DNA from 2 places in the Roseburia sp. AF25-13LB genome. Region 1 is predicted to be linked to the other one. Evidence: a T-box and tRNA genes for the amino acid it is inferred to sense, from the RefSeq annotation. Region 1 holds a T-box; the other holds one or more tRNA genes.
The links. A T-box is a leader RNA that pairs with one kind of tRNA and senses whether it is charged. The one in region 1 lies ahead of tyrS (tyrosine--tRNA ligase), so its partner is inferred to be a tRNA-Tyr.
Positions count from the first base shown of each region.

Region 2: it has a tRNA-Tyr gene. The T-box ahead of tyrS (tyrosine--tRNA ligase) is inferred to sense a tRNA for this amino acid. The anticodon was not compared.

Region 1 covers NZ_QUFO01000006.1:130,363-146,379, forward strand. The annotation lists gene DWY37_RS10285 (lysylphosphatidylglycerol synthase transmembrane domain-containing protein) at 1-116, opposite strand, end outside; gene DWY37_RS10290 (hypothetical protein) at 58-609, opposite strand; gene DWY37_RS10295 (glycosyltransferase family 2 protein) at 702-1,727, opposite strand; T-box leader at 1,960-2,300, shown strand; gene tyrS (tyrosine--tRNA ligase) at 2,387-3,613, shown strand; gene DWY37_RS10305 (Rpn family recombination-promoting nuclease/putative transposase) at 3,720-4,571, opposite strand; gene DWY37_RS10310 (hypothetical protein) at 4,929-5,366, opposite strand; gene DWY37_RS10315 (putative ABC transporter permease) at 5,376-6,167, opposite strand; gene DWY37_RS10320 (phosphohydrolase) at 6,161-6,631, opposite strand; gene DWY37_RS10325 (Gfo/Idh/MocA family protein) at 6,726-7,709, opposite strand; gene DWY37_RS10330 (ROK family protein) at 7,711-8,592, opposite strand; gene DWY37_RS10335 (carbohydrate ABC transporter permease) at 8,621-9,454, opposite strand; gene DWY37_RS10340 (carbohydrate ABC transporter permease) at 9,451-10,323, opposite strand; gene DWY37_RS10345 (ABC transporter substrate-binding protein) at 10,442-11,752, opposite strand; gene DWY37_RS10350 (ROK family transcriptional regulator) at 11,817-13,028, opposite strand; gene DWY37_RS10355 (hypothetical protein) at 13,246-14,403, shown strand; gene DWY37_RS10360 (D-psicose 3-epimerase) at 14,429-15,334, shown strand; gene DWY37_RS10365 (L-fucose isomerase) at 15,358-16,017, shown strand, end outside.
Region 2 covers NZ_QUFO01000004.1:151,776-167,792, reverse strand. The annotation lists gene DWY37_RS07765 (SpoIIE family protein phosphatase) at 1-1,282, shown strand, start outside; gene tilS (tRNA lysidine(34) synthetase TilS) at 1,284-2,744, shown strand; gene hpt (hypoxanthine phosphoribosyltransferase) at 2,737-3,261, shown strand; gene ftsH (ATP-dependent zinc metalloprotease FtsH) at 3,274-5,124, shown strand; partial or broken gene DWY37_RS16285 (LytR/AlgR family response regulator transcription factor) at 6,041-6,337, shown strand; gene DWY37_RS16280 (LytR/AlgR family response regulator transcription factor) at 6,380-6,742, shown strand; gene DWY37_RS07740 (sensor histidine kinase) at 6,739-8,049, shown strand; gene DWY37_RS07735 (LptM family lipoprotein) at 8,135-8,464, shown strand; gene DWY37_RS07730 (glycoside hydrolase family 13 protein) at 8,606-10,717, shown strand; tRNA gene DWY37_RS07725 (tRNA-Tyr) at 10,824-10,905, shown strand; tRNA gene DWY37_RS07720 (tRNA-Leu) at 10,961-11,044, shown strand; gene DWY37_RS07715 (LacI family DNA-binding transcriptional regulator) at 11,134-12,153, opposite strand; gene malQ (4-alpha-glucanotransferase) at 12,490-13,941, shown strand; gene DWY37_RS07705 (extracellular solute-binding protein) at 14,017-15,300, shown strand; gene DWY37_RS07700 (carbohydrate ABC transporter permease) at 15,431-16,017, shown strand, end outside.

The DNA of each region.
Region 1 (16,017 bases):
AAAGTCAGTGCCGCCAGTAAGAGAAACAGCAGGACACTGATGAGATTCTTTTTATTCTTATGCAATTTCTGTCCGATACTGCTCCATACGGATGAGCTGCTTAAGTTCTCCTTCATAGATGACCTCTTTCTGCTCTAATTCATAAAAATCTTTTGGAGTTACCAATGAAAAATGCTTCGAAAAAAGCTTTAATCCATTCTCCTCAAGCACCCGGGCAACAAAGGAGGAACAGGTATAGCGTTTCTCCCGGAAGAATTCCTTCTGCAATAAAATAAAAGGCAGTCCTGCGATGCAGTAATGATATTTGTAGCGGTTTTCATAGCATTTTTTCAACTGCTTTCTGATATTTTCCTTCTGCTTTTTTGTGCAGTCTATGGCAAATATCATGTAACGCGCCGTTGGAAATGCCCGTATGATTTTCTCCTTTTCTTCCCGCTCGAAACCCGCCAGAAGCGGTATCGAAGGAAATCTTCTTCCCACGCTGTAGCACTCATCCAGCATCTCGTCCATGCCAAGCACCACATGTATGTAATCCTGCCGAATGGCTTTGCGGATCATCCACGCAAACAGCCCCGGAGTATCTACTAATCCGATGTATAATTTTTCCATTTTCTTATCCTCTTGTGCAATTCCTGCTGTTTCTTATATTGCTTTCATGCAGCCTTATGCTGTAGTTTTTGCATTGTTGGCTGTCCTGTTTCTTACTGGAACTGGTACATTTTCCGTGCCAGGCGATAGCCGGTCAGGGTTACAAAGCCGCCTGCCGCACCACCCGGCAGATAAGTAAATCCGCTTAATCTCCGGTATTTTAAAATGCTATAAAGCTTTGGATGCAGTGCCTTTATATGCTCCCAGAGATTCTCCCGTTTCGCATAAGCTTCCTTATCTCCAATCAGCAGCAGGTGGATGGAAGAAATTGCCATCATGATAGAGATATTTCTTGTCATATAGGCTGCCAGCTTCGGATAAGTTTTTGACACCTCACCAAGGTTCACGCAGTCTGACACCAGTTTGGTTACCTTAATCTGCTGGTCAATCCGCTTCATTAAGACTTTTTCATTTACGGACTGGTCATCTCTTCCCAGGAAATAATGATACAAATCCAGATTCAGATAGCAGATATTTTTTACATAAGGTAATGGTTTATATGCAAATATGTTATCCACATAAAAAGTATGCTTCGGCAATTGCAGCCTGCAGTCCCGCAATATCTGGGTGCGGTAAAGCAACGCATGCATCACAAGGTACTGGGACGGCTTAAAATTGCCCATGTCATTCCAGGTACAAAGCTTCTTCTCCGGAAATACATTGGTATAGCGCATTGGCTTTGTCCTGTTCTCATAAAGGTGGTCATAGACGTAATTGCAGACTACCAGATCCACTTCTTTTTCCTGCCATTCCCATTCCCGAAGCTCTGAAAGAAGCTCCTTTAAGCTTTCCTCATCCAGCCAGTCATCAGAATCCACTACTTTAAAATAAGTCCCTGAAGCTGCCTCAAGTCCTGCATTTACGCCGGAACCATGTCCACCGTTTTCTTTATGTATGACTTTCACAATATCCGGATATTCCTTTGCATACTCGTCAGCAATCTCTCCGGTTCTGTCGGTAGAGCCGTCATCTACAATGATAATTTCCCCTTCCTCCTTGCATACCAGAAGGGAATCTATGCAACGTTTCATATAATCCTGTGAATTGTAACAAGGTACTGTAAATGTAATTTTCTTCATTTTCCTAACCTCCTGTATCTCTGTTAACTAAAACGAATAAACTTTCCTTTTGTCTTCAATTTTCTTTTTGTGTATTACTCCATTAATACAATTACACAATTAAAGTAATTTGTCAATTTACATTTCCTTAAGATTTGTTAAACAATAAATAACAAATTTTTAAATCCGGCTTTTAAAATCTTATGTTTGACAAATTTTAAGTTACCCCCTATAATGGGGATAATTAAGGCAGTTACAGGCTTTGATGGGAACAAGTAATAACAAAGGAAACCTACAGAGAGTCACCGGTTGCTGAGAGGTACAGGGGCAGCTTGTTATGAATACATCCCGGAGCTTCGCACCAAATATTCAACATTTGTCAAATTAGAAACATAGTTTGCAAGGGAATGGCTTATGCAAATTTGAATGAGTAGGCTGCGACGGATTAGCACACGTTATCGATGCGTAAGTTGCCAGGTATCCCTAAGGCACTGCAGATGGCAGTCCTGTCGGTGACGGACACTTACTGAGGCAGGTTATGCGAATAATCTGTGAAAAAAGGTGGTAACACGAGACTTCGCCCTCGTCCTTTCATAGGACGGGGGCTTTTTTATGCGGGAAACAGAATAAAAACATTTCCCAAAATTTTAAAAAATATATTTTCAGAAAGGATTTTTATTATGACTTTATATGATGAATTAGTTGCCCGTGGACTGATTGCCCAGGTAACCGATGAAGCTGAGATTAAAGAGCTCATCAACAATGGAAAAGCTACTTTTTATATTGGATTTGACCCAACTGCAGACAGCCTTCATGTCGGACATTTCATGGCACTTTGCTTAATGAAACGTCTCCAGATGGCTGGCAACAAGCCAATCGCCCTGATTGGTGGCGGAACTGGTATGGTCGGCGACCCATCCGGACGTAGTGATATGCGTCAGATGATGACACCAGAAACCATTCAGCACAACTGTGACTGCTTTAAGAAACAGATGAGCCGCTTTATTGATTTCTCCGATAACAAAGCTCTTATGGTAAATAACGCTGACTGGCTCATGGACTTAAATTACATTGAACTTCTTCGTGACGTCGGTGCTCATTTCTCCGTAAACCGTATGCTGACCGCAGAATGCTACAAACAGCGTATGGAAAAAGGCTTAAGCTTCTTAGAGTTTAACTACATGATTATGCAGAGCTACGACTTCTATACCTTATACCAGAAATACGGCTGTAATATGCAGTTCGGTGGCGATGACCAGTGGAGCAACATGTTAGGCGGAACCGAGCTGATTCGTCGTAAACTTGGAAAAGATGCTTACGCGATGACCATCAACCTTCTTCTGAATTCCGAAGGTAAGAAAATGGGTAAAACACAGTCCGGTGCTGTATGGCTTGACCCGGATAAGACTTCTCCATTTGACTTCTACCAGTACTGGAGAAATGTTTCCGATGCAGATGTATTAAAATGTCTGCGTATGTTAACCTTCCTGCCATTAGAGCAGATTGACGAAATGGATAAATGGGAAGGCAGCCAGTTAAACCAGGCAAAAGAAATCTTAGCTTACGAACTGACCAATCTGGTTCATGGCGAAGAGGAAGCCAAAAAAGCACAGGAGAGTGCAAGAGCATTATTCTCCGGTGGCAATCATGCAGATATGCCTGCTGCTGAAATTACAGAGGCAGACCTTCGCGATGGCGTTATCGATATCATGGGACTTCTTGTTTCTGCCGGACTTTGTGCTTCCCGTTCCGAGGCACGTCGTGCCGTAGAGCAGGGTGGTGTTACTGTCAATGGTGAAAAAGTAACCGATATCAAGACCACCTATACTCCGGATGATATCAAAAATGCAGAAGAATTTGTTCTGAAACGCGGAAAGAAGAAATTCTGTAAAATTGTAATGAAATAATCTATAAAAATAAGCCAAAAGAGTTGTACCGATTTGCCCTGATGGACGTTCCGATACAACTCTTTTTTGTCCTATAACCCGCTATTTCTTTCTGAATCTTATCGCTTTATAAATCCAAAGTCTTTCCATACTTTTCTAATACCTGTTTTGCCTGCTCTTCCGTTATCTGTAATTCTTCCTGCAGCAATGCCAGGATTTCGGCATCTGATTTTCCAAATTTACGACCGAGCTTTATGATTTCTACTTCTTTTCCCTCCTGCAAGCCTTCTTTCAAACCTTGTTTCCGAATCCGCTCTTCTCTCTCAAAACTCTTCATATATGCAAGACCTACCTCTCCATCCCGCTTGACTGCCGTTACCATCCGATGTAACTTTTTCAAGTTTTCAGATGGAGCATTCTCTATGGATGAATGCTCCATGTAATGCAGTAGCTGTTTTAATTCCTCCGGCGGGTTTCCTTCCCTTCCCCTTGTATACAGGAATATCGTCTGTGCGCCATCCTCATATTCTAATTCCGGTACTTCGATACATCCATTTTTAATTGTATACACCATGCGATTCAGTCCAAAGGGGTCATAAGTTGTAATAAAGATTACGATGACATTCCGAAGACTCCCATAGGTATCCCCTGCTGTCAGATTTCCTGCGTCAATCTTCGCATGGTAAAACCGGACTCTTCGGGGCAGTGATACGATTTCTTCTTTTCCATCATTCTGGTCTGGTTCTATATCAAAGATTTCTCCGTTCTCTTCATCCAGATATACATCCAGCCGAATGCCGTGAGTCTCTGTATTCTCTCCACAGAAGAAGCGCTGCGGCACTACTGTAAGCTTTCCTATCTGCCGACGCAGAATGCATTCCAAAATGTACCTCGCCGACTGTTCCCCGTAAATTTTGTGACTGGTCAGGCTGTTTACCAGAAAGTCATCCACCAGATTCAGTTCTTCTAAAGTTTTCATGTTTCCTCCTTTTCCCATAGTGCAAGGAAAAGCAGGATGATATACTTGGCTTTTCGTAAGAACGAATTTTCATATCGTTCAAACTTATTTGTCAGGTACTGTTATCATAATCTCATTTCCGATTCTGAAATTCCACCTATCCAATGCACTATGCGTTTGTTAATTGTAATTAGAATTTAAAAGCATAGAATTCATTGAATTGATACCAGAAATTTAGATTGGCTTTCGCCACTCGAAAATCAGAATATATGCTTTGTGTTGATTGTAACAAATGCCCTTGAAGAAAACAAGTAAAATATTTATAAAATAAACTGCCTCTCCATCCCACTTTACTGCCATTACCATCCGGTGTAACTTTTATCCATTATTTTGGGGTTTATCAGACACTAAAACGATACTAACTATTGCAAGTATAATTAACACATGCAGTATAATATGATATAAATCCGGAACATATCTTCCAGAAATGTTTACTACCTGAATACAATCCTTAAAATATTTTATCTTATTTTCTACATTTCCCATAAATCCATTTCCAAAGATTGTATACCACTCGTGGCTTAAAAATTGTGTTATAAACCACATGGAAAGCCATATCAAATGAATATATTTACCGATTTTTCCTGCAAAAACAAATAACAAAAATGTAACTACAGGAATAACCATAAACATCCATTCATCCCTGAATGCTCCCTCTACCAAATATTTGCTGCCAATTTTAACTCCTGTCATAGCAAGAAAATACCAGATTAATAGTATAACATTTGCTATTATCGCATATTTCTTTTTATCCATTCTTTTCTTCTACCCCCGGAACCGGTCTTTTACTTTCTCTACATATTGAACGCACAGTTCTTTCCGTTCTTCTACAAAGCTGCTGCAGCGCTCCTTCTTCTCTTCCACAAAACTGCTGCAACGCTCCTTCTTCTCTTCGAAGTAAATTTTACAGTACTCCTTCTGCTCCCCCGCCATATAAAGGTAACATTCTTTCCGGTCCCGCATCTGCCGTGCCAGCTTTTCCATTCTTGCACGGACGGTTTCCATATGTACGGTCGTATAAACCACATCAACTACAAAGAGAATATATAGGAAAAGTACCACTCTGGTGAGCACCAGCTCCGGAATTGCTGCGGTAAGCTGCATGATTACCGGATGAACGAAGCAGAGCAGTATCACGTTTCCGATTCCAAATATGATGCAGCCATAAAGACAGATTCTCCCGTTCAGATTATATCTGTATCTGGTATAATCCCACCAGCGTTTGTGGAACATACGCTCCATCGCATAAGAAGTAATATACTCTACTACGCCGGAGGTAAACATGGCTACCACAAAGATTGCCGGCACATTTCCAATCCAGCCGATGAGCCAGTAATTAAGCACTGCTCCCGCTCCATAAATCGGAATCCACGGACCTCTTAAGTAGCCACGGTTGATAAATTTATGATATTTTATCTGGGAGCAAATGGTAGATTCATAAAGCCATCCTGCTGCACTGTAAATCACAAACCAAAGGAAATAAATTCTGCCGGCTACCAGAAAATGCAGGAACACATTTCCGCATGTGCCCATAAATTCTCTTACCTGTACTAACATACTTCCTCTCTGCATCTGCGCTGTAAGGTCTCTCTGGCAGAACATTTCTTGTCAATCCAGCAGACAATCCAGCTTTCTAAATATTTCGGCGGCACCAGCGTCAGCGGAAACATATGCTTCTTGATAATGTCATGCTCTATCGGAGTTAATTCTACATCCATGCTGGCATTCCGCAATGCTACACCCGGATGGAAAAATCCATGCAGATGATGTGGCGTCAGCTGGTTATGCCAGTCATATAAGAAATAATCATGAAGCAACGCCCCACGGATCAGCTGCTCCATTTCTACTTTAAGCTGATGTTCCTTTGCAAAAAGGTAACTTTCATATGCCACCTGAACGCAATGCTCATATACTTCGGTGGTTCCATGCTGGATATGCTCTCTGGACTGCAAAATTCTGGTTTCTGCTTCAACCTGTTTTAATATATTCATGAAATAAGTATCTTTACTATAAGCTTCCATTTCTTAAACTTCCTTATCTCTCATCTTATTCCATCTTAATCAACATCATATATCACGTCAATGCCCGGATTCTTACGATTTTCTTAACCTGCAGTTACCAGTCTTCCCCAGGATATTTCATATTCCAGTCTTTTCTTATTTTTGTCATGATATCCATGACATCCCTTGAAAAAGCAAGCTTCATATCATCCGCATTCTGCCGGCTTACTGCCTGCTCCATATCCGTCAGTTCATATCGCAATGCATCTGCGGTACAGCCGCAGTCTATCTCTGTTTTTGCTCCTGTTACAGCATCTACAATGGTTGCTTTCTCTGCTCTTGGAAACTCCATGATTTCTATATAGCCCTTCTCGCAACTGATCATCGCCCGCTTTGGCTGCTTGGAATGCATGGAAAGTGCTACTACTGCCATCTGATTTAAATCATTTTTTAATAAAATGGTTGCCTGCTCGTCTGAACCAGTCGGTGATACCTTTCTCTGGCTGACAATCTCTTCCGGCTTTTTATCCATAAAGCTTCTTACAATGGAAAGTGCATATACACCGATATCAAGCATTGCCCCGCCTGCAAGATTCATATTGAAAAAACGGTTTTCCATATTGTATTCTTTAAAACTGCCAAAATTAATGGTAATCATCTGAACTTTTCCAAGCTCACCATTCTTAATGATCTCCCAGAGTTTTTTATAAAGCGGCATGTGCCAGATTGTCATCGCCTCTGCCACAACGAGATGGTTCTGTTTTGCCAACAGAACCATCTCGTTTAATTCTTTACTATTTAATGTAATTGATTTTTCTACCAGAATATGTTTTCCATGCTGTAATGCAGCTTTCATAAATTTGTAATGGGTATTGTGGGGCGTTGTAATATAAATAATATCCACTTCATCATCTACAAAAACTTCATCTATCGAATCATAAACTTTGGCAATCCCGTATTTTTCTGCAAATGCTACTGCTTTTTCATGGGTACGGTTGGCTACTGCATACATGGTTTTTCCCATTTTCTGCAATGCCTGCGCCATTTCATTTGCAATTACACCGGTACCCAGTACTGCCCAGTTTAAATCCTTTTCCATATTATTTCTCCTTTTCCCATTCCAGCATTCCAAGCTTCATGGAACCCAGTACACCCGGATTTTCACCCAGACCAGGTGCCACAATATAATCATCCATATGCTCTGAAATCATCGGATGGTAAACGTAGCCGTGTAACATCTCCTTCACATTCTCCCGGATCATGGCAAATAATTTCTCCTGGTGCATCACACCCCCCCAGAGAATAATCTTCTGTGGGGAATACATCAGAATATAATTGGTGATTGCCTGTGCCAGATAATCTGCCTCTAATTCCCATACCTCCGGCACGTCAGTAAGCTCCTTCGCTTCTTTTCCGTATCTTCCGAGAATGGATGGTCCGGAAGCCAGACCCTCCACGCAATGTGTATGGAACGGACAACAGCCGCCATAAGTATCTTTCGGATTTTTCTGAATCAGAATATGACCACCTTCCGGATGTACCAGTCCATGAACCAATCCGCCATTGACGTACACTCCCACACCAATTCCTGTGCCAACGGTAATATAAATGGCATTTTCGCAGCCTTTTGCTGCTCCCCAGGTCACTTCGCCCAGGATAGCGGCATTTACGTCCGTATCAAAACCTACCGGAACCTGAAGGGCTTCCTTCATTCTGCCTACAAAATCTGCTCCTGCCCAGCCCGGCTTCGGTGTTTTTGTGATATGTCCGTAAGTTGCTGAATTTCTGTTTAAATCCACCGGTCCAAAGGAACCGATGCCCAATGCTTCAATCTTTTTCTCCTGAAAATATGCAATCATTTCAGGAAATGTTTCATCCGGTGTACATGTCGGAATGGAAATCCTCTCCAATACCTCTCCGTTTTCATTTCCGATGGCGCAGACCATCTTGGTTCCGCCAGCTTCAAGTCCTCCAAAAATCATTGTATTCTCTCCTTTGCTCTATTAAATTTTAACCCTTTACAGCACCTGCTGCAATTCCTTTTACAATATTTTTTTGCATAAGAATATAGAATAAAATAATCGGAATACTTGAAATTACAAAGTTTGCTAAAATTAAATTCCATTGATTGCTATATGTTCCATAGAAGTACTGCTGTGATAACGGTAATGTCATTGGTTTTCCGTTTCCATATACAAGAAATGCTACCAAAAATTCTCCCCATACCCATAACGCATTCAAAACCGCAACTGTTGCAAGTATTGGACGCATCAGTGGAAGTACTATTTTACCAAGCATTTTAAATCTTGAACATCCATCAATTATAGCTGCTTCTTCCAGTTCCCGTGGCAAACCCACACAATAACTTCTGCATAAGAAAATTGGTACTGGCATTCCTAATGCAAGATAAACCAAAATTAATCCAAATAAATTGCCAACTAATCCAATTTTACGAACTACTACAATCAATGCTACCATATAAACCTGAAATGGAACAAATAAGGTTGTCATAATTACCAGCATAATAATACTGGACACCTTAGAATGCCATCTGGCCAATGCATATCCAGTAATTGCTGCAACCAATACTGTTAATGATGTTGTTACAACAACTGTAAAAATACTTGTCATAAAAGAGGATACAAAATTACTTTCCGTAATTATCGTAATATAATTATCCAGATTCCATGTCTGAGGCAGTGCTAATGCAGATGAACTAATTTCTGCTTTTGTTTTAAAAGAATTAATAAATACCAGAAGAAGGGGAGCTACAAATAAAATTGCAAACACAATTGTTACTGCATATTTTATTATGTTAAGTATAGTATTACTTTTCTTTTTCATGATAATCGCTCCTCCTTCTTCTTCATAATTGCGTTAAGTACAAGCGAAATGCCTGCAATAATCAGAAACAGGATGATGGACTGTGCAGATGCATATCCATTTCGGCTGGCACCAAATGCAGTTGTATATATTTTATATACCATGGTACTTGATGCGCCTACCGGACCTCCGGATGTCATAGTGTATGGCAGTTCAAATACTTTCATATGCGCTGCTACTGACAAAATAAGACAAGTCATAATTGTCGGTGCAAGAATCGGAAGCTTAATATACCAGATTGTTTTTAATGTTCCTGCACCATCGATTTTTGCAGCCTCTATCAAATCATCTGAAATACTCTGTAAACCAGCAATATATATCACCATATAATATCCAGCTACATTCCATATTCCAACAATAGCCAATGCTAAAATTACCAGTGATTTATTACCTAATAACGCTACTGATGTACCGGATATTGTTTTTGTCATTTCAGGTAAAACTTTTGTGTATACAAAATACCAGATATAACCTACAACCAGCAGACTCATTGTATTCGGAATAAAAAATATTGTCCGGAAGAAATTTTTAGCTTTTAATTTTGCATCTAATAAAAAGGCCAGTAAAATAGATACTAAATTTCCTGCAATAACCGCTATCAAAGTATAGCTCAATGTATTTTTTATTGTTTGTGTAAATGTCTTATCTTTAAATGCCTCTTTATAATTGTCGAACCAGATAAAATTATACTCTGTTTTCATTCCATAAGAATCGGTAAAAGAAAGCCAGAAACTTTGAACTACCGGAATTATAAAGAATAAAACAAACAATATCATTGCTGGCAATAACAGGCAAAAATAAAATAATGTCTCTTTTCTTTTTTTTCTCATGTACTCTCACATCCTGTTAAAAAAATCGGAGCTATTATATCAACTGTATTTTTTTCAGATCCGTCAAACTGACAAATCCAATCTACATTCGATACAACAGCTCCGGTATTATTATCAATTACTGCTGTTCTTTATATGCCTTATCCCAATACTCATCCAGAGTGGCAGCTGTTGTCTCCCAATCACTTTCGCCTAACATATAGTAAGAGAAGATCTCCCAGAGTTTATCTGTAAAGGTTGTTCTTAAAACTCTGTCGCCAAGCGGTGTAATCTTACCTGAATTAATGTAAGAATTAATATCTGCTGCAACCGGATCATAATCTACATTAACACCATTAATTGCAGAGGAAACTGCACATTTTTCTGCCCAGATAGTTCCAGCTTCTTCACTTGACATATATGCAAGGAACTTCTTTGCAATATCTGCATTTTCAGAATCTTTACAGATAGAAAGTGAAGTATCCGGGAAACATAACAGAACACTGTCATCCGGGTTATCAGAAACCGGGAATGCCATAATTCCAATATTAGCATCACTGTTTACTCCTCTGACACTTGATAATGCCCAGGAACCTTCAAAATAAAATGCATTCTCACCATTAGCAAAATTTGCTGCGCAGTCATCATAAGAAAGGTTGTATGCGTTATCCGGGTCACAGTATTTATAAACAACATCTGTTAACTCATCAAAAGATTTTTTCCAGCCTTCATCTGTTGCAAAAGAATGTTCTCCAGCATCACGCTCTGCACTCCAATCCGGATTTTTTGCATATACATTTTCTGCAAACAGACCAATTAATGCAATATACGGAACACTCAGGTCACTTAAACTGGAAGCAAATGGTGTAACCCCATTTTTCTGAAGTTTTTCACATGCTGCTACTAAATCTGAATAAGTAGTCGGAACTTCTATATCATTTGCTTCGAGGACATCCTTATTATAGAATAATCCAATCCATCCATTGTCTAATGGCATTGCATAAGTGCCATCATCATATATCTTATTTGCACCTGCCAATGTGTCTGAATTGATGTTAGATAAGAAATCTTCTCCAGATAAATCCAAAAGATAATCTTCATCAATTTCTTTCATCCATGTAACAATATCCGGCATGTCACCTGATGCTGCTCTGGAACGTAATGTGGTTTTTAAGTTATCAGAATTCATACTCTGCACTTCAATTTTAACTCCTGGATTATCTTTTTCAAAATTACTGATAATCTCATCCAGTGCTTCTTTTGGCGCATCCTCAACCTTACAGGACAGGAATTCCAATGTTACCTCGTCCCCTGATGAATCTGCATCTGCTGCTTTCTCTGTGTTTCCCCCTGTGCTTTCACTACTGTTGTCGCTTGTTGAGCCACAACCTGCCAACATTGAAATTGTCATTGCTGCTGTCAACATAATGGACACAATCTTCTTTTTCATGTAAAGTACCTCCTATAAAATATAATTTATTTATAATTCCTGGCGGAATTATTGCACCATATCATTATGCATTTAAGGAGAGCTTTGGTTTTTCAAGAATATGACTTAAGACATGGCAGCAGGCACCCAGTGGATATTCTTCCTGCTTTAAAGAGCCAACTCTTATTTCAATCTCATTTTCATATCCTCTTGTCAGATAATTCTTTGCCGTATTCTTAATTTCATTAACAAATTCGGTATCTTCAATCTGTGTACAACCACCAATAATAACTGTAGTAATTTCCAGTGTTTTAATCAGATTTGCTATCGCTATTCCAATATAAAAGCCGGAACGCTTTAATACCTGACGGCTGATCTCCTCTCCTTTTTCTGCTTTTTCAATAAAATCCTGTACTGTTAAGTGTTCTTCATCCTTTGAATACTCTTTGCCTGCTTCTAAACAAAGTTTTTTATATTCATTGTTCATCGCCATTTCACTTGCAAATGCATCCAGGCATCCACATTTTCCACAGGTACATAACGGGCCTTCCGGATTTACTGTAGTGTGTCCAATAAATCCTGCATTTCCCTGTCTTCCTTCTATCAATCTTCCGTGATAAAAAATTGCACTACCAATACCGGATCGAAGTCCTATGTAAATAAAGTTTTCTATATCTGATACCATGTATTTTTCTCTCTCTGCAACAGAAAGCAAATGTACATCATTTTTAATATAGACAGGTACATGGAATTTTTCTTCTAATATGTCCTTAATATGTATGTCATTCCAATTCTTAATACGTTCAATATGAACGGAAATTCCATTTTTTTCATCAATATTTCCAGGAAGTCCAAGTCCTATCCCCAATACCTTTTCCATACTGATGCCAACTTTTTTTACAATTTCTTCAATTTCATTTATCAATCCTTGCAAAACTTCATCTGCCTCAGCATCTGCCTCGTAACGAATTTCTTTTGAACCGATAATTTCTTTTGCTGCATTTGTTACTGCAATTCTGGTTCTGTGAATTGGAAATTCCAAATCTATTCCAATTGCATAACATGCCTTTGCATTTACAAGTATCAGATCTGCAGGTCTTCCCCCGGTACTTCTGACCTGACCTTTCTTAATAATGTAACCGTTTTCCTGCAGCTCTTTAATCACTTCAAGAACCGTTGGTCGGCTCACCATTGTTTTTCTTACAATCTCTTCTATCGTAAGTGGCTGATACGATAAAATACATTGCATAATCAGGTACTTGTTTGCTTCTTTTAAAACTTTTGTAGTGTTTTTCATTCACTTGTCCTCCCTTGACATGTATCATAGCACCTCTCATTTGTTTTGTAAAGTACTTTTACAATAATATTTTATAAATTATTTTTGCAAAATATATTTAAAAAACTATTCTTTTATGTTATACTCTGATAACAACAGCATGTTTTTTTCTGATAATTACATAATGAGTGCTATATTTTTTAATTATTTATTATTTAAGAAAGGATATCATATGCATATGAAAAAGAGTCTTTATCAAACGATTCAATATTTAACAGACAGTTCTTCTGACCTGTTAAAAAACTGCAAAGTTACTACTACCAACGGAATTACTATTTTTACCCCGGATGGTGTCTCAAGTTATAATGCATTATGGCTTAGGGATTTTTCTTATATGGTAGAATACGCCGGTGACTGTATTTCAAATGATGAAATTATTGGCTGTATACAATACGCAATTGACCATAGACGTGCTGATGATGGGTGGATGCCTGACCGTATCTACGAAGATGGTGTCACTGCCTATGCAGCAGGTGTTGTAGGAAAACCTATTGGAGAAGCCAATCTGGATAATACTCCTTTTCTGATATTTACTGTCCACTCTTTAATGACAAGACTAAAACCTGGTGAATTTCAGGAATTATTTAAGAAATGGGAACCCTATTTACGTCAGGGCTTAAATGCCATTCCGCTAGACAAACATGGACTTGTCTATAATGATCCTGTAAAGCCCCATTCTCCATATGGATTTACCGATACTGTTGCCAAGACCGGCTCTCTTTATATGGAAAGCCTGCTTTACTGGCGTGCATGCCTGCACATGTTCCGCATGACAAGTTCACCTTCTGATAAAGAATTATATTTACAACGTTGCAACGCAATTGAATCATCCATCAAATACCTGTACCATTCCGATTCTCATGCTTTTCTTGCTGCAACAGATGACTGTGCACAGATTGATATCTGGGGAATTGCTTATATGTTATATATCAATTTTCCATGCACCGATGAGATAAAGAGTGATATTCTTACCTTCCTTAAAGATTATTATGACAGATATGTATTACATGGTCAAATCCGTCATCTGCTTTCAGGAGAATACTGGGAACGGTTATTAATCGAAATACCGCATGAAGAATACCAGAATGGTGCATATTGGGCAACTGCAAGCGGCTGGGTTATCTGGTGCCTTGCACAAATAGATGAAAAGCTCGCTGCCCGGACACTTTATGATGTTGTTTCATATTTTCAAAAGGAAGGTTCCTTTGAGTGTATAAATCATGATTATCAGAAACTTTCTTCTTTTGTAGTGAGCACCACTAATGTTCTTGGAGCTGCCAGACGGCTGGAACAAAATAAAAATTTCTGCGATGCTTTTGCAGCAATTACTGAATAGTAAATGATATAAGGAGGTTTTTACTATGAACTATGGAATCTATTTTGCATATTGGGAAAAAGAATGGAATGCTGATCAAAAACAATATATACGCAAAGTAAAAGAATTAGGTTTTGATATTCTGGAAATATCCTGTGCAATGTTAAAAAATATTTCCATGGAAGATTTAGCTTCACTGAAAAAAGAAGCGGATGATCAGGGAATTATTTTAACAGCCGGATATGGTCCAAATGCCAGTGAGAATCTTGGAAGTCCGGATTCTGCAATTGTGAACAATGCAATTACATTTTATACTGATATTCTTAAAAAGCTGGAATTTCTTAATATTCATACTTTGGGTGGAGGCATCTATTCTTACTGGCCAGTTGACTATAGCCAGCCGATTGATAAAGCCGGAGACTGGGAGCGAAGTGTCAAAAATGTCCGCACAGTAGGAAAGATTGCAGCCGAATGTGGTGTTAATTATTGCCTTGAAGTACTGAATCGTTTTGAGGGATATCTTATCAATACCTGTGCAGAATGCAGACAATTTGTAGAAGAAGTTGATGTTCCTTCCGTAAAAATTATGCTGGATACTTTCCATATGAATATTGAAGAAGATAATATGGTGGAAGCCATTCTTTTAGCCGGAGATAAACTGGGTCATTTTCATGTTGGTGAAAACAACCGCCGGTTGCCTGGAAAAGGAGGTTTTCCATGGTATGAAATTGGAATGGCTCTTCGTGCTATTGGATATCAGGGGAATGTTGTTATGGAACCTTTTGTAAGAAATGGTGGTACTGTTGGAAATGATATTAAAATCTGGCGTGATTTAAGCCAGGGTGCCAGTCTGGCACAGCTTGATTCAGACGCCAGGAATTCGGTTGCATTTCTCCGCAACGTATTCAGTGGCCCAACGTCTGATTATCACAGCATTTTACATAAAAATTGAAATTAATAAGGAGGTATTTTACTATGAAAACATATCCTGTTATTGGCATCAGACCAATTGTAGACTCCAGACGTTTAGGTATACGTGATTCACTGGAAGAAAAAGTAGCCCAAATGGCTGCCCAGGCAAAGGCACTGATTGAGCAAAATGTATTTTATGCAGATGGAACACCTGCAAAAGTAATTATTTTTTCTGAAGGAAGCATTGCCGGCAGTGAAGAAGCCGCACGCTGTCAGGCTGAATTTACTTCCAAAGGTGTAACCGCTACTTTAAGTGTGACTCCAAGCTGGTGCTATCCTTTGGAAACCATTGATATTGATCCTCTTACCATCAAAGCCATCTGGGGGTTCAATGGCACAGAACGACCGGGGGCTGTTTATCTGGCTGCTGCCATGTCTGCTCACAACCAGATGAAACTGCCATGTTTCTCCATCTATGGACATGATGTGCAAGATATGGATGAAAATGAAATTCCTGAAGATGTGAAACAAAAAATTCTGTTATTTGCAAAAGCTGCACTGGCAGTGGGGCAGTTAAAAAATAAATCATACGTCAATATTGGCTCTGTTTCCATGGGAATCATGGGTTCCTTCTTCGACCCATCTTTTTATATACATTATCTCGGAATCCGGCCGGAATGGATTGATATGACAGAAATTTTACGTCGTATTGATCATGAAATT
Region 2 (16,017 bases), on a different contig from region 1:
TACCAGTTTCTCGGCAGAGGAAATGGGCAGGATGCAAAATGAGATAACCGGGAAAATGTGTGTTTCCTGCGACCAGTGCGCTCTTTGCTGGGAAAAGGATGACAGCCCCATGTACGGCTATTTGTCGTCACTGCTGCAATCTATCCGGGAGGCGGGAAAGACAAACCGCGATATTGAAAAGAAAATGGAAGAATATTGCCCCTATATGCAGGAAATGACGGCGGAGGCTCTTCGGATATTTGAAAAAGCTTCTTTAAATATGGCGTGGTACAACCGGCTGGTAGAAAACCGTGAGGTCATAGCCGAGCAGCTGGATGCCATGGCATATATCATGGAGGATTGTGCAAAGAAGCAGAAAAATATTACAGAAGAGTGCCGGTCAAATCTGCAGGACATAGCTTACCGGGCAAGAGAGCGGGGCATAAAAGTGATTGATGAACAGCTCTGGGAAAAGGAAAACGGCCGCTGGCAGCTTGTGATGAAAGTCATGGTAAAAGATGGCTGTGTCACTACGAGAGAACTGACAAAGGCAGTAGCCGGAGCACTGAACCGGCGCATGATTCCGGAGAAGGATACCAAGACGCTGATTGGAAAAGGCGTCAACCTCTATACCTATGAAGAAGAGCCGCGGTTTCAGGCAATTTATGGCGTAGCCCGGATGGTAAAGGATGGAGCAGCAGTTTCCGGGGATAACTTTTCCTTTTTGGAGCCGGAAAGTGGAAAAATGGTCATGTGCTTATCGGATGGCATGGGTTCTGGAAGTCTTGCCTGCAAGGAAAGTGAAATGGTTATTGAACTGGTGGAAAAATTCCTGGAGGCGGGATTTGATGTGGAAACGGCAGTCCGCATGATGAATTCTGCCATGGTGATGAAAGGGCAGGAGGATTTATTTTCCACGGTGGATATCAGTGAACTGGATTTATATGACGGAACCTGCCACTTTTATAAAATCGGAGCGGCGGCAACCTTTATCCGGCGAAATGGCATAGTGGAATGTCTTATTTCCACCAGTCTTCCGGTGGGCGTATCTTATAAACTGGATATGGAAAAAAGCGAAAAGGACTTATATAACGGAGATTTCCTTGTCATGGTATCAGATGGTGTGCTAGAATATTTACATGTGCCGAATCCGGAAGAAACCATGCAGGAAATTATAGAAAGCATTGAGACCAATAATGCAACAATTCTTGCAAAACGCATTTTGGAGCGGGTGTTACTTTTTACCGGAGGAAAGGCAGCAGACGATATGACGGTGCTTGCTACCGCAATTTGGGAGAAATAATATGATTCCTGGTGTAGAATCTTTTCTGGAACAATATCATATGATTGAGCAGTCGGATGTAGTGGTTGCCGGAGTATCCGGTGGTGCAGATTCCGTATGCCTGCTGCTGCATCTGCTTGAATTGAAAGAAAAACTTTCCTTTACGCTGGCAGCAGTCCATGTGCAGCATGGCATCCGGGGCGAAGAAAGCCTTCAGGATGCAGCGTTTGTAGAGGAACTTTGCAGGCGGTATCAGGTGCAGCTATTCCGCTATGATTATGATGTGCCGGAATATGCAAAGCAGCATGGATATTCGGAAGAAGAGGCGGGAAGAAATTTACGATACGAAAGTTTTCATAAAGCGTTAGAAGAATTGGGTGCGCCGGAAGGGAAAATTGCAGTTGCCCATAACCGTAATGATCTGGCAGAGACCATGCTCTGGAATATGATCCGGGGCAGCGGCATGCGTGGCATGGCTGGAATTCCGCCGGTGAGAGATGGCATCATCCGTCCGCTTCTTCATACGGCAAGGGTGGAAATCGAAAATTATTTAAAAGAAAAAGGTGAAAGCTACTGTACGGATGCTACCAATGCATCTTTGGATTATACCAGAAACCGGATCCGTAATCAGGTGCTTCCGGTGTTGGAGAAACTGAATGCCGGAGTTTATGCCCATATGGAACAGCTTGGGGATGACATCCGGAAGACGCAGGAATATCTGTCTGCTGTAATAGAAGAAAAAAAGGCACAATATGTAGAAAGAGATTTCCGAAAGACGCAGGCTTTCCTGATATCGGAGGAGCTTTTAAAAGAACCGGAAATCCTGTATACAAGCATTATAAAGGAGTGTATCTGTGAGACGGCTGCAAGCAGTAAAGATATTACAAGAACCCATGTAGAACTGGTACAGAAACTTTTTGCCATGCAGACGGGAAGAAACGTGAACCTGCCTTATCAGGTGGTGGCAGAGCGGACTTATGGCGGTGTGCGTCTGCAAAAGTGTGAAAAACAACCGGAGCATAAAATTACAGAACCGGTAGGAATGCTATCCAGTCAGTCTTCCAGTCAGCCGGTCGGACGACAAAGCGGTCAACCAGCCGGTTGTTGTGGGATTTCAATAGAAGAACATCCGGATTTTACCTGTCGGATTTATAAACGGGAAGAGTTACCGGAAGGAATTTCTAAAAAAAAGTATACGAAATGGCTGGATTATGATAGAATAAAAAATAGTCTTTTGATTCGGAACAGACAGCCGGGCGATTATTTTGTGCTGGATGAGACGGGCAGAACACAGAAGCTGAAGCAGTATTTTGTAAATGAGAAAATTTTAAAAGAGCAGCGGGACACGATTCCGTTGGTGGCAGACGGTGCTCATATCCTGTGGATTGTGGGATACCGGATCAGTGCATATTACAAAGTAAGCAGTACAACGAAGACAATTTTGGAAATACAATATCATGGAGGAAGAGAAGACAATGAGTGAGCAGATTCGTGTATTACTCTCAGAGGAAGAACTTGATCGTAAAATTGCTGAATTAGGAGAAAGAATTAGCAAGGATTATGAAGGTGAAAGCGTTCATTTAATCTGCATACTGAAGGGAAGTATATTCTTTACCTGTGAACTGGCAAAGCGTATTACCGTGCCGGTAACAATTGATTTTATGTGCGTTTCCAGTTATGGCGCGTCAACCGTGTCCAGTGGAAAAATCACCATAAAGAAAGATTTGGAAGAATCTATTGAAGGTAGAAATGTAATTGTCATTGAAGACATTATTGATACAGGAAGAACACTGCGTTATCTGCTGGATGATTTATCCACCAGAGGACCGAAGAGCTTAAAATTGTGTGCAATGTTAGATAAACCGGATCGCAGGATAACAGACGTTGCGGTAGATTATACCGGTTTTGAAATTCCGGATGAATTTGTAGTAGGATATGGTCTTGATTATGACCAGCGCTATCGCAATCTGCCATACATTGGCATTCTTGATTTGGGATAGGAAGGAGTTTGCGTGAAGAAATCATATAGAGGATGGGGCTTTTATATCAGTCTGATTGTAGTTGTGGTTTTGGTCTGGTTCTTACTGGACGGACAGCATCTGAATCAGGATGACTATAATTATGCCCAGTTTAAACAGGAACTGGCTGATGATGAGATTAAATCTGTAGAAGTGCAGCCAAACAGAGTTTATCCAACCGGAAGACTGGATATTGTCAAAACGGATAAGTCAGAAGAGACCTTATATGTGCTGGATGTCAGTGAGGCTCAATCGCTGATGGATAAGGAAAAATTTACTTCTTATGTGGTGAATGATATTCCGGCAGAAAACTGGCTGATGAATTTATTGCCGCTCTTACTTGTGTTTGGAGCAATGTTTATTCTGTTTATGATTGTTATGAACAATCAGGCAGCAGGCGGTGGTGGTGGCAGCAAGATGATGAATTTTGGAAAAAGCCGGGCAAAGATGACCACCGATGAGAACCGCAATGTAACCTTTGAAAATGTGGCAGGACTGCGGGAAGAAAAAGAAGAATTAGAAGAAATCGTAGATTTCTTAAAAGAGCCGAGAAAGTATACCAGACTGGGAGCGAGAATCCCGAAGGGAGTTCTTCTGGTGGGACCTCCCGGAACCGGTAAGACTCTGCTTGCCAAGGCAGTTGCCGGAGAAGCAGGCGTACCGTTCTTCAGTATTTCCGGTTCTGATTTCATAGAAATGTTTGTTGGTGTCGGCGCATCCCGTGTACGTGATCTTTTTGAAGATGCCAAGAAAAATGCACCATGTATCGTATTTATCGACGAGATTGATGCAGTGGCAAGAAGAAGAGGAACCGGTATGGGCGGCGGGCATGATGAACGGGAGCAGACCTTGAACCAGCTTCTGGTAGAGATGGACGGATTTGGTGTCAACGAAGGAATTATCGTAATGGCAGCAACCAACCGTGTTGATATCTTAGACCCTGCAATTATGCGTCCGGGCAGATTTGACCGTAAGGTACATGTGGGGCGTCCGGATATTGGTGGAAGAGAAGAAATCTTAAAGGTACATGCAAAGAATAAACCCCTGGCAGAGGATGTGGATTTGAAACAGATTGCACAGACTACAGCAGGTTTTACCGGAGCAGACCTGGAGAATCTTTTAAATGAGGCGGCAATTGTTGCAGCCAAAGAAAACAGAAGTTATATTATCCAGAAAGATATTAAGGAATCCTTCTTGAAAGTAGGTGTTGGTCCGGAGAAGAAGAGCCGGATTATTACCGAGAAAGAAAAGAAGATTACCGCATATCACGAATCGGGTCATGCGATTTTATTCCATGTACTTCCAGATGTGGGACCGGTATATACCGTGTCCATTATCCCAACCGGTGGTGGAGCAGCAGGCTATACGATGCCATTGCCGGAGCGTGATGAAATGTTTGATACCAAGGGAAGAATGCTGCAGCAGATAATTGTTTCCTTAGGTGGACGTGTGGCAGAAGAGTTGATTTTTGATGATATCACAACCGGAGCTTCACAGGATATCAAGCAGGCAACCGAGCTTGCCAAAGCAATGGTAACGAAGTACGGATTTTCCGAAAATGTCGGACTGATTAATTATAACAATGATGATGACGAAGTGTTTATCGGAAGAGACCTTGCACATACCAGAGGCTATGGCGAGGGTGTGGCATCCAAAATTGATGAAGAAGTAAAACGTATCATTGACGAATGCTATGCCAAAGCAAGGGCAATCATTCAGGAAAATAGTGATGTACTCCATAAATCAGCAGACCTTCTTTTGGAAAAAGAAAAGATTGGAAGAGATGAATTTGAAGCATTATTCCAGAGCGGAGCTGATGTTGTAACTGAGACAACGGAGGAATAGAACACAAATAGAAATTTTTTTCGAAAATGGGAAAAAGGTACTATATAAAGTATACAAAAAGTAGGCACAACTTTTGTGAAGTTTGTGCACACTTTAAACGGGAGAGGTGATACTATAATTAACGTAAAAACCCCCCAATACATTATATATATAGTTTTTACTACACCCCATAGTAAAAATACCTTCTCCTTAAAAGGGCAGCCGATCGGTGGCTGTCTTTTTTTTACGCGAGTAATGAGGAAAAGTGCCGGGTGAGGAAAAGAAACCAAGCTTGCTTGAGATTTTTTTTCTCGTCTATCCTGACTAAGCAGGGGCAAAATGGTCAGACCAAAATAGAAGCCTAAAAAAGCCATTCTTTTGTGCAAAAAATAAGTGGTATTTTCGATATGAAATTTATGGGCTATACAGATTGAATAAAAGGAATGTGAATTTTTTTGGAAGTTTGTGCACACTTTTGAATGGGAAAATGGTACTATAATTAACGTAAAAACCCCCCAATACATTATATAATTTTTGCTACACCCCATAGTAAAAATACCTTCTCCTAAAAGGACGACCGTGCGAAAGGTCGTCTTTTTTTTACGCGAGTAATGAGGAAAAGTGACAGGCGAGGAAAAGAAACCAAGCTTGCTTGAGTTTCTTTTTTACAGCTTGGAACTTTGACGAATACCGCGATAGCGAGGGAACTTGTTCCCGAGCCTATCGCGGAAGTGAGGGAGCTTGTTCCCGAGCCTATCGCGGAAGTGAGGGAGTTTTTCCCTCACTTATCTCGCATAGAAATCTCCAATCCCTCAAACAGTGGACATCGGCTCCCAAACTGCCTATAATGAATCTTAAGAAAAGAATATTTCGATAAAGCTGATACATAGATGGGAGATACAACATGATAAGGGCAGCATTTTGAGATGATGACGATACGGTTTTAAAAGAACTGCAGAGCTTACTGGAGGAGTATCGCAGGGAGCGTGATTACAGAATAGATGCAAAAGTCTATCACAGTCCGCTGGATTTACTGAATGAAATGGAAAAAGGAACCCGCTTTGACATTTTGTTTTTGGATATTTTAATGCCGGGGGTAGATGGAATCCAAACGGCATCCGAGATTCGGAAGTTTGATAATAATATCAAAATTATTTTTCTTACTTCTTCTGTGGAGTTTGCGGTGCAGTCTTATGAGGTGAAAGCATATTATTACCAGTTGAAGCCGATTGAAAAGGGCAGCTTCTATCATCTGCTGGATTCTGTGTTAGAACAGATGGAAAAAGAGCATGGCAGTAGTATCGTACTGCGCTGTAAGACGGGAATTGCCCGGATTGCGTTAAAACAGCTGGAATACTGCGAAGTAATCCACAGGACATTATTGATACATCTGACCGATGGGACGGTATATGAATGCAGCGGCAGCATGGATGAACTGGGCCGGCAGCTTATGCCTTATGGAACTTTTATACGTCCACATCGTTCATATCTTGTGAATCTGGAATATATAAAGAATCTTTCTTATCGTACCATTACGATGTCAAGTCTTGTGGAAATTCCTATTCCAAGAGGGAAATACAATGAAATAAAGAGTGCATTTCTGAAAAATGCATTTGAAGATGGGCAGGTGACGTTATGAGCCTTTGGATGTCCCTTCTTAACAATGTGGCAGTCAGTGTTTTTGGAAGTGTGCTGGCGGCGTCCTTCTGTGATGCACTGGACCGGCGGAAAAACCGGATCATATTCTGGATATGCATCGCACTGATTCCAATTGCACAGGGGATTATTTACTATGTAGGGGATGATGGCTTTTTGAGGCAGATTTATCCGCTGCTGGTACATGTTCCGTTGATTTTACTGTTATGTGGACTGACCGGTAAATTGTTATGGCCGTTTTTCTCTGTGATGGCAGCCTACCTGTGCTGCCAGTTACGACGCTGGCTGGCACTTCTTACAGTGGAAATTTTGGGCGGGGGAGCATTGATGCTGGATGCGGTGGAATTATTGATTACCCTGCCACTACTGTTTGGACTGCTGCACTTTATGACGCCGGCAGTCCGTTATATTTCCTGCTATTCCAGAAAAATGCAGTGTCAGTTTGGTGTGATACCGGTGCTGTATTATGTATTTGATTATCTGACAAGAGTGTATACAGATCTTTTGTCCAGTGGGGCTCCGGTTGTCGTGGAATTTATGCCATTTATCTGTTGTGGAGCGTATCTTGTGTTTCTGTTGTATAACTTTACAAAAGGACAGGAAGAAAACCGGATGAGGGAGATTCAAAAAAGCCTTGATATGCAGGTGGCACAGTCCATGCGTGAAATAACGGCGTTACGGGAGTCACAGAATCTGGCCAGCCGTTACCGCCATGACCTGCGTCATCATTTACAATATCTATATGCCTGTTTGGAGAACCATCAGATACAGAAGGCAGAGGATTATATATCTGATATCTGTAATGAGCTGGAACAGCAGAAGGTGATACAGTATTGTGAAAACGAAGCTGCGAATCTGATTTTGTCATCCTTTGCAGGAAGGGCAGAAGCGGAAGGAATTGTGATGAAAGTGGAAGGCGGCATGAAAGCGAAGACGGTGATAAGTGATACTGACTTGTGTGTGCTATTGTCTAATGCCCTGGAAAATGCCATCCATGCCTGCAGGGAAGTACAAAAAGAGGGAAAAGAAGCCAGAATAGAAGTACAGATTTATGAAAAACAGCAGCAGGTATTTTTACAGATAAAAAATTCCTGTGCCGGAGCACCAATCTTTGAAAACGGAGTCCCGGTTTCGAAGGAAAAAGGACATGGCATTGGGACGCGGAGCATCTGTGCCATTGTGGAACGCTATGGAGGAGTATATACATTTTCGGTGGAAAAAGAGTATTTTATACTCCGCCTGAATCTGTCGGAAAAGAATGTCGATTCAGTACATTTTACTGCCGTTTGAGACGTGAATCTCCTGTTGGATAAGAAAGAATGGTAAAATATGTCTAAGTCAAGGATGACAAACAAAAGACAGGAGGAAGATGAAAATGAAGAAAATAATTTCATGTTTAGTGGTATTGACTATGTGCATTTCACTGGCTGCCTGCGGGGGAACGGATAAACAGGCTGCAATTGATGCATTCAATAAAGCAAGCACATCATTCAATGAAGTAGCGAATGCCATCAATGCGGATCCGGATGCATACGACCAGGATGTGATTGATACCATGGTTGAAATGGCAGATGTCTTACAGCAGCACAAAGAGCTGTTAGAGGGAGACACTGAAATTGAAGAAGACAAATTAAATGAAATGATTGAATGGTATGGTACCGTAGAAGAATGGGTATCAGACGTAAAGGCGGAGTTAGGTATATAATAGATTTCATAGAGTTACTTCTTTAAAGAGGGGACGGATACGGAAAATGTATCCGTCCTTTTCTGGTTGTAATCTTTGGAACTTTCGTATATTATAGTAATAAAAATAATTATTTAGAAACGAGAGGCTTGTTGTAAGATGATGAAGAAACAGCAATCGATTTATGAATTGAACAGAATTCAGCAGTATATTATGCAGATGCGCCCGATTCTTAGAAAACGCGCACTCTTTTCTGATGGAACAGAAGATTATCGTAGTCCGGCAGAGCCCAAGGCCGGAGAGCTGGTGACCATTCGTTTTCGTACAGCAAGAGATAATGTAGATGCAGTCTGGCTTTGCACAGAACAGAAAAAATATTTTATGGAAAAGACCGAGTCAGAGGGGCTCTTTGATTATTATTCCGTAGAAATCCGTATGACAGAGGAGCATTTCTCCTATTACTTTGAAATTGAGACGGGAATGCTTCACTGTATCTTTGACCGCTATGGCGTGAATCAGACACCAAGACCGCAGTATAATTTTGAAATTGTACCGGGTTTTTCCACGCCGGACTGGGCAAAAGGGGCGGTTATGTATCAGATTTTAACAGACCGTTTTTACAATGGAGACACTTCCAACGACCCGTTGACGGATGAATATTTCTATATCCGTGCTACCAGTCAGAAGGTAGATAACTGGGAGAAATGCCCGGAGAATTTTTCGGTAGCAGAATTTTATGGCGGAGATTTAGAGGGCGTGAGAAAGAAAATGGATTATCTCACAGAACTTGGAATAGAGGTGATATACTTCAATCCACTGTTCGTTTCTCCGTCCAATCATAAGTATGATATTCAGGATTACGATTATATTGACCCGCATTACGGCAAAATAGTGGTGGATGAGGGAGAACTTTTACAACCGGGTGACCGCAATAACCAGCATGCCAGCCGCTATATCACCCGCGTGACGGATAAACGGAATTTGGAGGCAAGCAATGAACTTTTTGCAACGCTGGTAAAGGAAGCGCACCAGAGGGGCATCCGCGTCATCCTGGATGGAGTGTTTAATCATTGCGGTTCCTTTAATAAATGGCTGGATCGTGAAAAAATCTACCGTAGTGAAGCAGGCTATGAACCGGGAGCCTATATCAGCAAGGACAGTCCGTACAATGACTTTTTCCAGTTCCATGATCAAAATGCGTGGCCGGATAACGGAAGTTACGATGGCTGGTGGGGACATGATACATTGCCGAAGCTTAATTACGAAGATTCAGATACATTGCATGATTATATTCTGCATGTGGCTGCAAAATGGGTTTCTCCACCTTATAATGCCGATGGCTGGAGACTGGATGTTGCGGCAGATCTGGGACACAGTCCGGAATATAACCATCAGTTCTGGAGAGAATTCCGTGATGCCGTAAAGAAAGCCAACCCACAGGCAGTGATTTTGGCAGAACATTACGGCGACCCGAGAGACTGGCTGGGTGGAGACCAGTGGGATACAGTTATGAACTATGATGCTTTTATGGAGCCGGTGACATGGTTCCTTACCGGAATGGAGAAACACAGTGATGATTTTAAACCGGAAAATATAGGAAAGTTTGAGAACTTTAAAGGCGCTATGAAGCATTATATGGCAAGCTTTTTGACACCATCGCTGCAGTGCTCCATGAATGAACTTTCCAACCATGACCATTCCAGATTTTTAACCAGAACCAATCATAAAGTAGGTAGAGTGGAACACCTTGGAACAAAAGCGGCAGAAGAGGGCGTAAATACAGCGGTTCTACGGGAGGCGGTTGTTATTCAGATGACCTGGCCGGGAGCACCTACCGTTTATTACGGTGATGAAGCCGGACTATGTGGATTTACAGATCCGGATAACCGAAGAACTTATCCGTGGGGCCGGGAAGATAAAGAACTGATTCGTTTCCATCGTGATATCATCAGAATTCATAAAGAAAACCCGGCACTTCGTACCGGAAGTGTGAAATTTTTAAATGGTGAGGATAATCTTCTCTGCTATGGAAGATTTAACCGGGAACAGCAGTTTGTCATTATTGTAAATAATGATGAAAATATCCGGCACATTGATTTGTCAGTATGGGCAGTGGGGCTTCCGAAGTACGGAACTTTAGAACAGATACTTTTTACTAGTGAAAATGGATACTCCATTTCTTCTGTCAGCTATGACATCGTCAATGGAAGACTGGATATTACATTGCCAAAGCATGCAGCTGTCATTCTGAAAGGAAAGAATCCGGAAGAATAAAAAAATGGCAAAATAAAAAATGCAAAAAATGCATAAAAACGCCTTGCGCACAGCAGGGCGTTATGCTATAATCTATATTCGTCAGGACAATTAAGGACTGATAAATGGGCAGATTCCCGAGTGGCCAAAGGGGACAGACTGTAAATCTGCTGCAAATTGCTTCGGTGGTTCGAATCCACCTCTGCCCATTCTCGTTGTGGTTATGCAATGAGAATTTTTTTATGTAACCATAAAAAGATACTTGCCCGCGTGGCGGAACTGGCAGACGCGCAGGACTTAAAATCCTGTTGTGGTGACACAGTACCGGTTCGATTCCGGTCGCGGGCATTAAAAAAGGAAACGGTCGTTTCCTTTTTTTATGCCGGAAATCCGCAAAGCACATTTCCGTTGTTGTGATGTTCCCTTTGTGAATAGCCCTATTCTTTTTCTGCCTCTTCTTCACGCTCTGCACATGGAGCAGTAGATGCTCTTGTAATAAGCTGCGGACGCAGTAAAGTCATGCTGACGGAGACATGATTAATAAGGTTGCTCAGAGCAGCATATCCACATTTGCCGAGCTCGGTTCTTTCCTGACGGACTGTAGTCAGTGGCGGCTCTAAGAAAGAAGAAATCGGCAGGTCGTCAAAACCAACCACACTGATATCATCCGGAACAGAAAAACCTCGAAGCCGGCATTCTGTAATGACTCCGGAAGCAATCAGGTCATTACCACAGAGAATTGCTGTTGCTCCGGCAGCAAGAAAATTCGGTACATGATATTTTGCACTGTCTGCAACATAGTAGCCATGTGCAACCATATCTTCTTCTACTGGAAGATTGTGGGATTTCATGGCATCTAAATATGCCTGATAGCGTTTCTCACTGACCATGGAATAGAGAGAACCGTTGAGAAAAGCAATCTTTTTGTGACCAAGCTGATAGAGATGGTCGACTGCAGATTCAATTCCTTCAGAGTTATCTGTTCCCACATAGCACACATGTGGATTCTTCTTAATATAATTATCGAAAAGGACAGTTGGAATGGAAGTGAAGGCAAGCTGCCGCATCCAGTCATCATGAAGAGCAAAGCCTACCAGGAACCCGCCGGAATAACCGTTCTTTAACATATAAGTATCATATTTTTCGGTCATCTGGAAAGCCGGAGTAACCGGAATTACACTGACGGACCAGCCATCCCGGAAAGCAGCCTGGCGGAAACCCAGGATGATTTCGTATCCGAACTGGTTGGCTGTTTCATAGTCCATATTTTCTATAAAAAGGCAAAGCTTCTTGTTTTCGTCCTTTTTCATCTTCTTGGACTGATATCCCATTTCTACAGCGGTATCAAGAACCATCTGCCGTAAATCTTCGCTGATATCACTGGCGCCGTTTAATCCTTTGGAAACAGTGCTGACGGAAATACCGAGCCGGTTGGCAATATCTTTAATTGTGACCATAACAAGCCTCCATAAATCTGGTATATTTTAAGTAAAATTATATCAAAAACCTCTTATATTCTGTATTATATAGAATTTGCATGACAGGTGCAAGTACTGCAAAATATTATTTTTCGAAAAAAACAGGGTTTTAAATAGCAATATAACCAAAAAAACAATGCGAATTCCGTTAAAAACGGCAAAAATGATGTTAAAAGGACTGTTTTGTTTGACAAAATTGTTAAAAAGACGTAAAATAACCTCAGATACGAAAATTAACGAAAAGCAAAAAACAAAAACCGATGTGGGGGAAAAACATTGGAGGCAAAGAGACTAACCAGAGGAGCAGGAATCCTGATGGCAATAACAAGTCTTCCATCTGATTATGGAATCGGAACTCTGGGTGATGCAGCTTTCAATTTCGTAGACTTACTTGTAGACCTGAAACAAAGATACTGGCAGATACTTCCGATTGGACCAACCAGTTTTGGAGACAGCCCGTATCAGTCAATATCAGCATTTGCAGGAAATCCGTATTTGATAGATTTAGATGACCTGGTTCGCGACGGTCTGCTTATGGAAAGCGAGATTCGAAGCTATAACTGGGGTGCAGATGAGAAAGATGTTGATTATGCCAATCTTTTTGAAAACCGTTTTCAGATATTAAAGAAAGCATTTGAACGGTTTGATACCGCAAAGCCTTCTTTTCGGAAGTTTGAAGAAGACAATGATTGCTGGCTGGCTGATTATGCATTGTTCATGGCAGTCAAAGGAAAAGAAAATAACCGGGAATGGATGGCATGGGAACCGGGAATCAGAAATCGTACACCGGAGGCATTACAGGAATACACAGAATTACTAAAAGAAGAGATCCTGTTTTGGAAATTCTGCCAGTATAAATTTTATGAACAGTGGAAATTCTTAAAACAGTACGCAAATACAAGAGGAATACAGATTATTGGGGACATACCGCTGTATATGGCAATGGACAGTGCCGATGTGTGGGCAGACCGGAAACTCTTCTTATTAGAAGAAGACGGAAGCCAGCAGTATGTAGCAGGCAGCCCGCCGGATAATTTTTCAGAAGAAGGTCAGAAATGGGGCAATCCCGTATATGACTACTCTTATATGGAAGAGTACCGGTTTGACTGGTGGAGACACCGGATTGAGAAAAACGCAGCGTTATATGATGTAATCCGGATTGACCACTTCCTTGGAGTTGTAAGGTACTATACGATTCCGTTTCGGGAAAAGGATTGCTGCAATGGGAAATGGAACAAGGGTCCTGGAAAGAAATTGACAGATGTGATGGAAGAAAGTGCCGGTGACTGCAGAATCATAGCAGACAATGCCGGAAGTGCCATCGCCGGAAGCAGAAAGCTTCTTGCAAGAATTGGATGGCCTGGAAGTAAAATCCTGATGTTTGCATTTGATGGAAATACAGGAAATGAAAATCTTCCACATAACTTTGAAGAAAATAACATAGTGGTATATACCGGAACACATGATAATGATACTGTTGTTGGTTATTTCCGGGATAAGACAGAATATGAACTGGCTTACCTCTATGAATATTTGAATATCGGCTCGAAGGAAGAAATTCCGGACGCCTTAATCCGTCTGGCTTATTCAAGCATAGCGGATGTGGTAATTATTCCAATGCAGGATATTTTACAGCTTGGCAATGAAGCCAGAATGAATCAGCCATCCACAGTCGGACAGAACTGGAAATGGCGGGTGGGAAAAGATACTCTGAGTGAAGAACGAAGAGCGTGGATCCGCACCATTGCGGCAGTATACCGCAGATAATTTCTATATGATATAGAACGGATTACCGTTTTATATAAATGCTTAATCGAAATCACATTTTTAAGGAGGAAGAAAATGAAAAAGAAAGCATTATCATTATTTCTTGTAACAGCTATGGCAGTATCCATGGTAGGATGCGGTAGCAAAGACGCAGACAAGAACACAGAAAAGAAAGATACTGAAGCAGCAGTAACAACAGAAAAACCAGCTGCAGCAGAAGATGAAGCTTGGGAGGGTGACTTAACAGTATGGAGCCCACAGGAAGATCAGGATACAAACTGGCTTCAGGATCAGTGTGAAGCATTTGCAGCTGAGCATCCAAACTGGAAAATCAACTTCAATTATGGTGTATGTGCAGAGGGTGAAGCAAAAGACAACGTAACAAAAGACGTTGAAGCAGCAGCAGACGTTTACATGCTTGCTAACGATAACATCCCGGATCTGGTATCTGCAGGCGCATTATCAGAGCTTGGTGGAGATTATCTTGGATATGTAACATCTACAAACTCTGATTCTATTCTTGCATCTGTTACATACAACGATTCAGTAGTAGCATTCCCATTTACCTCTAATACATGGTTCATGTACTATGATAAGAGCGTATTCTCAGAGGATGACGTAAAGAACTTTGATACAATGTTAGAGAAAGCTGGAGAAGCTGGAAAGAAAGTTTCTTTCAAATTAACTGATTCCTGGTATATTCAGGCATTCTATGTAGCTAACGGATGTACATTATTCGGTGATGGAACTGATACAGATGCTGGTATCGACTTCGGTGGAGACAAAGCAGCAGCAGTTACAGAGTACTTAGTAGACTTAGCAGCAAATCCTAACTTCTTAGTAGATGCTGACGGATCTGGTCTTGCTGGATTAGGCGACAGTGTAGCAGCAGTATTCTCCGGAACATGGGATGCTGATGCAGTTAAAGAAAAACTTGGTGACAACATGGGTGTTGCAGCTCTTCCTACCGTTACAATCGACGGAAAAGAAGGCCAGATGAAATCCTTCATCGGATCTAAAGCAATCGGTGTTAACCCTAATGCTGAGAACCAGCAGGTAGCTATGTCTCTTGCAGCTTACTTAGCAGGTGAGAAGGCTCAGACAGCTCATTATGAAATGAGAAACATCCTTCCTTCAAACATCAACATCTCTTTAGCTGACGATCCAATCGCAACAGCAGTTACAAATGTTATGACAGATACATCTATCATGCAGCCATTATGTAAAGAAATGGGTAACTACTGGTCACCAGCAGAGAATATGGGTAAAAATATCCAGTCTGGCGAAGTAACAAAAGACAACGCTGCTGAGAAGACAGAAGAAATGAACACAACTATGAATACAGACGTTGCTGAATAAGCAGAAGATGTAATTGGAAGTTCATTATAAGAATTCCTAAAAAAGCGGTTTGAAAAAGAACCGGGGACTCCAGGATACCGGAAACGGTACCCTGGATGTCTTACTATAGAGAGTATAGGAGGCCCATAGCGTGAAGAAGGCTGCTACGAAAAAGAAAAAAGTAAAAGAGTTTCAGACACCATATACCGTTACTGGTGCGTTAGTTAAGGGAAATGTAATTACTAAGCTCTCCATGTTAATCATGGGCTTGGGCAATATTGCACATAAACAGATTGTAAAAGGTCTTATGTTTTTGGCAATTGAGGTTGTGTATCTTTATTACATGATTTCTTATGGATTCTATGCAGTTTCCATGCTGCCATCACTTGGATGGAGAGAGCAGGAAAAGGTATGGAATGATGCAAAGAGTATTTATGAATATCAGGCTGGTGATAATTCACAGCTTATCTTACTTTATGGAGTTGCAACATTATATCTTACCTTCATGTTTATCATTGTATGGAGGGAAGCAGTAAAAAGTTCATATAAATCAGAACTGCTGGCAAAAGCAGGTAAGCATTTAAACACATTTAAAGAAGACTTCAAGAGTTTGTTTGATCAAAATTTACATAAATTGCTGTTGGCACTCCCACTGACGGGAATTTTGCTCTTTACTGTTCTTCCATTGATTTACAATATTACAATGGCATTTACCAATTACAGTACGTCCGGAGAACA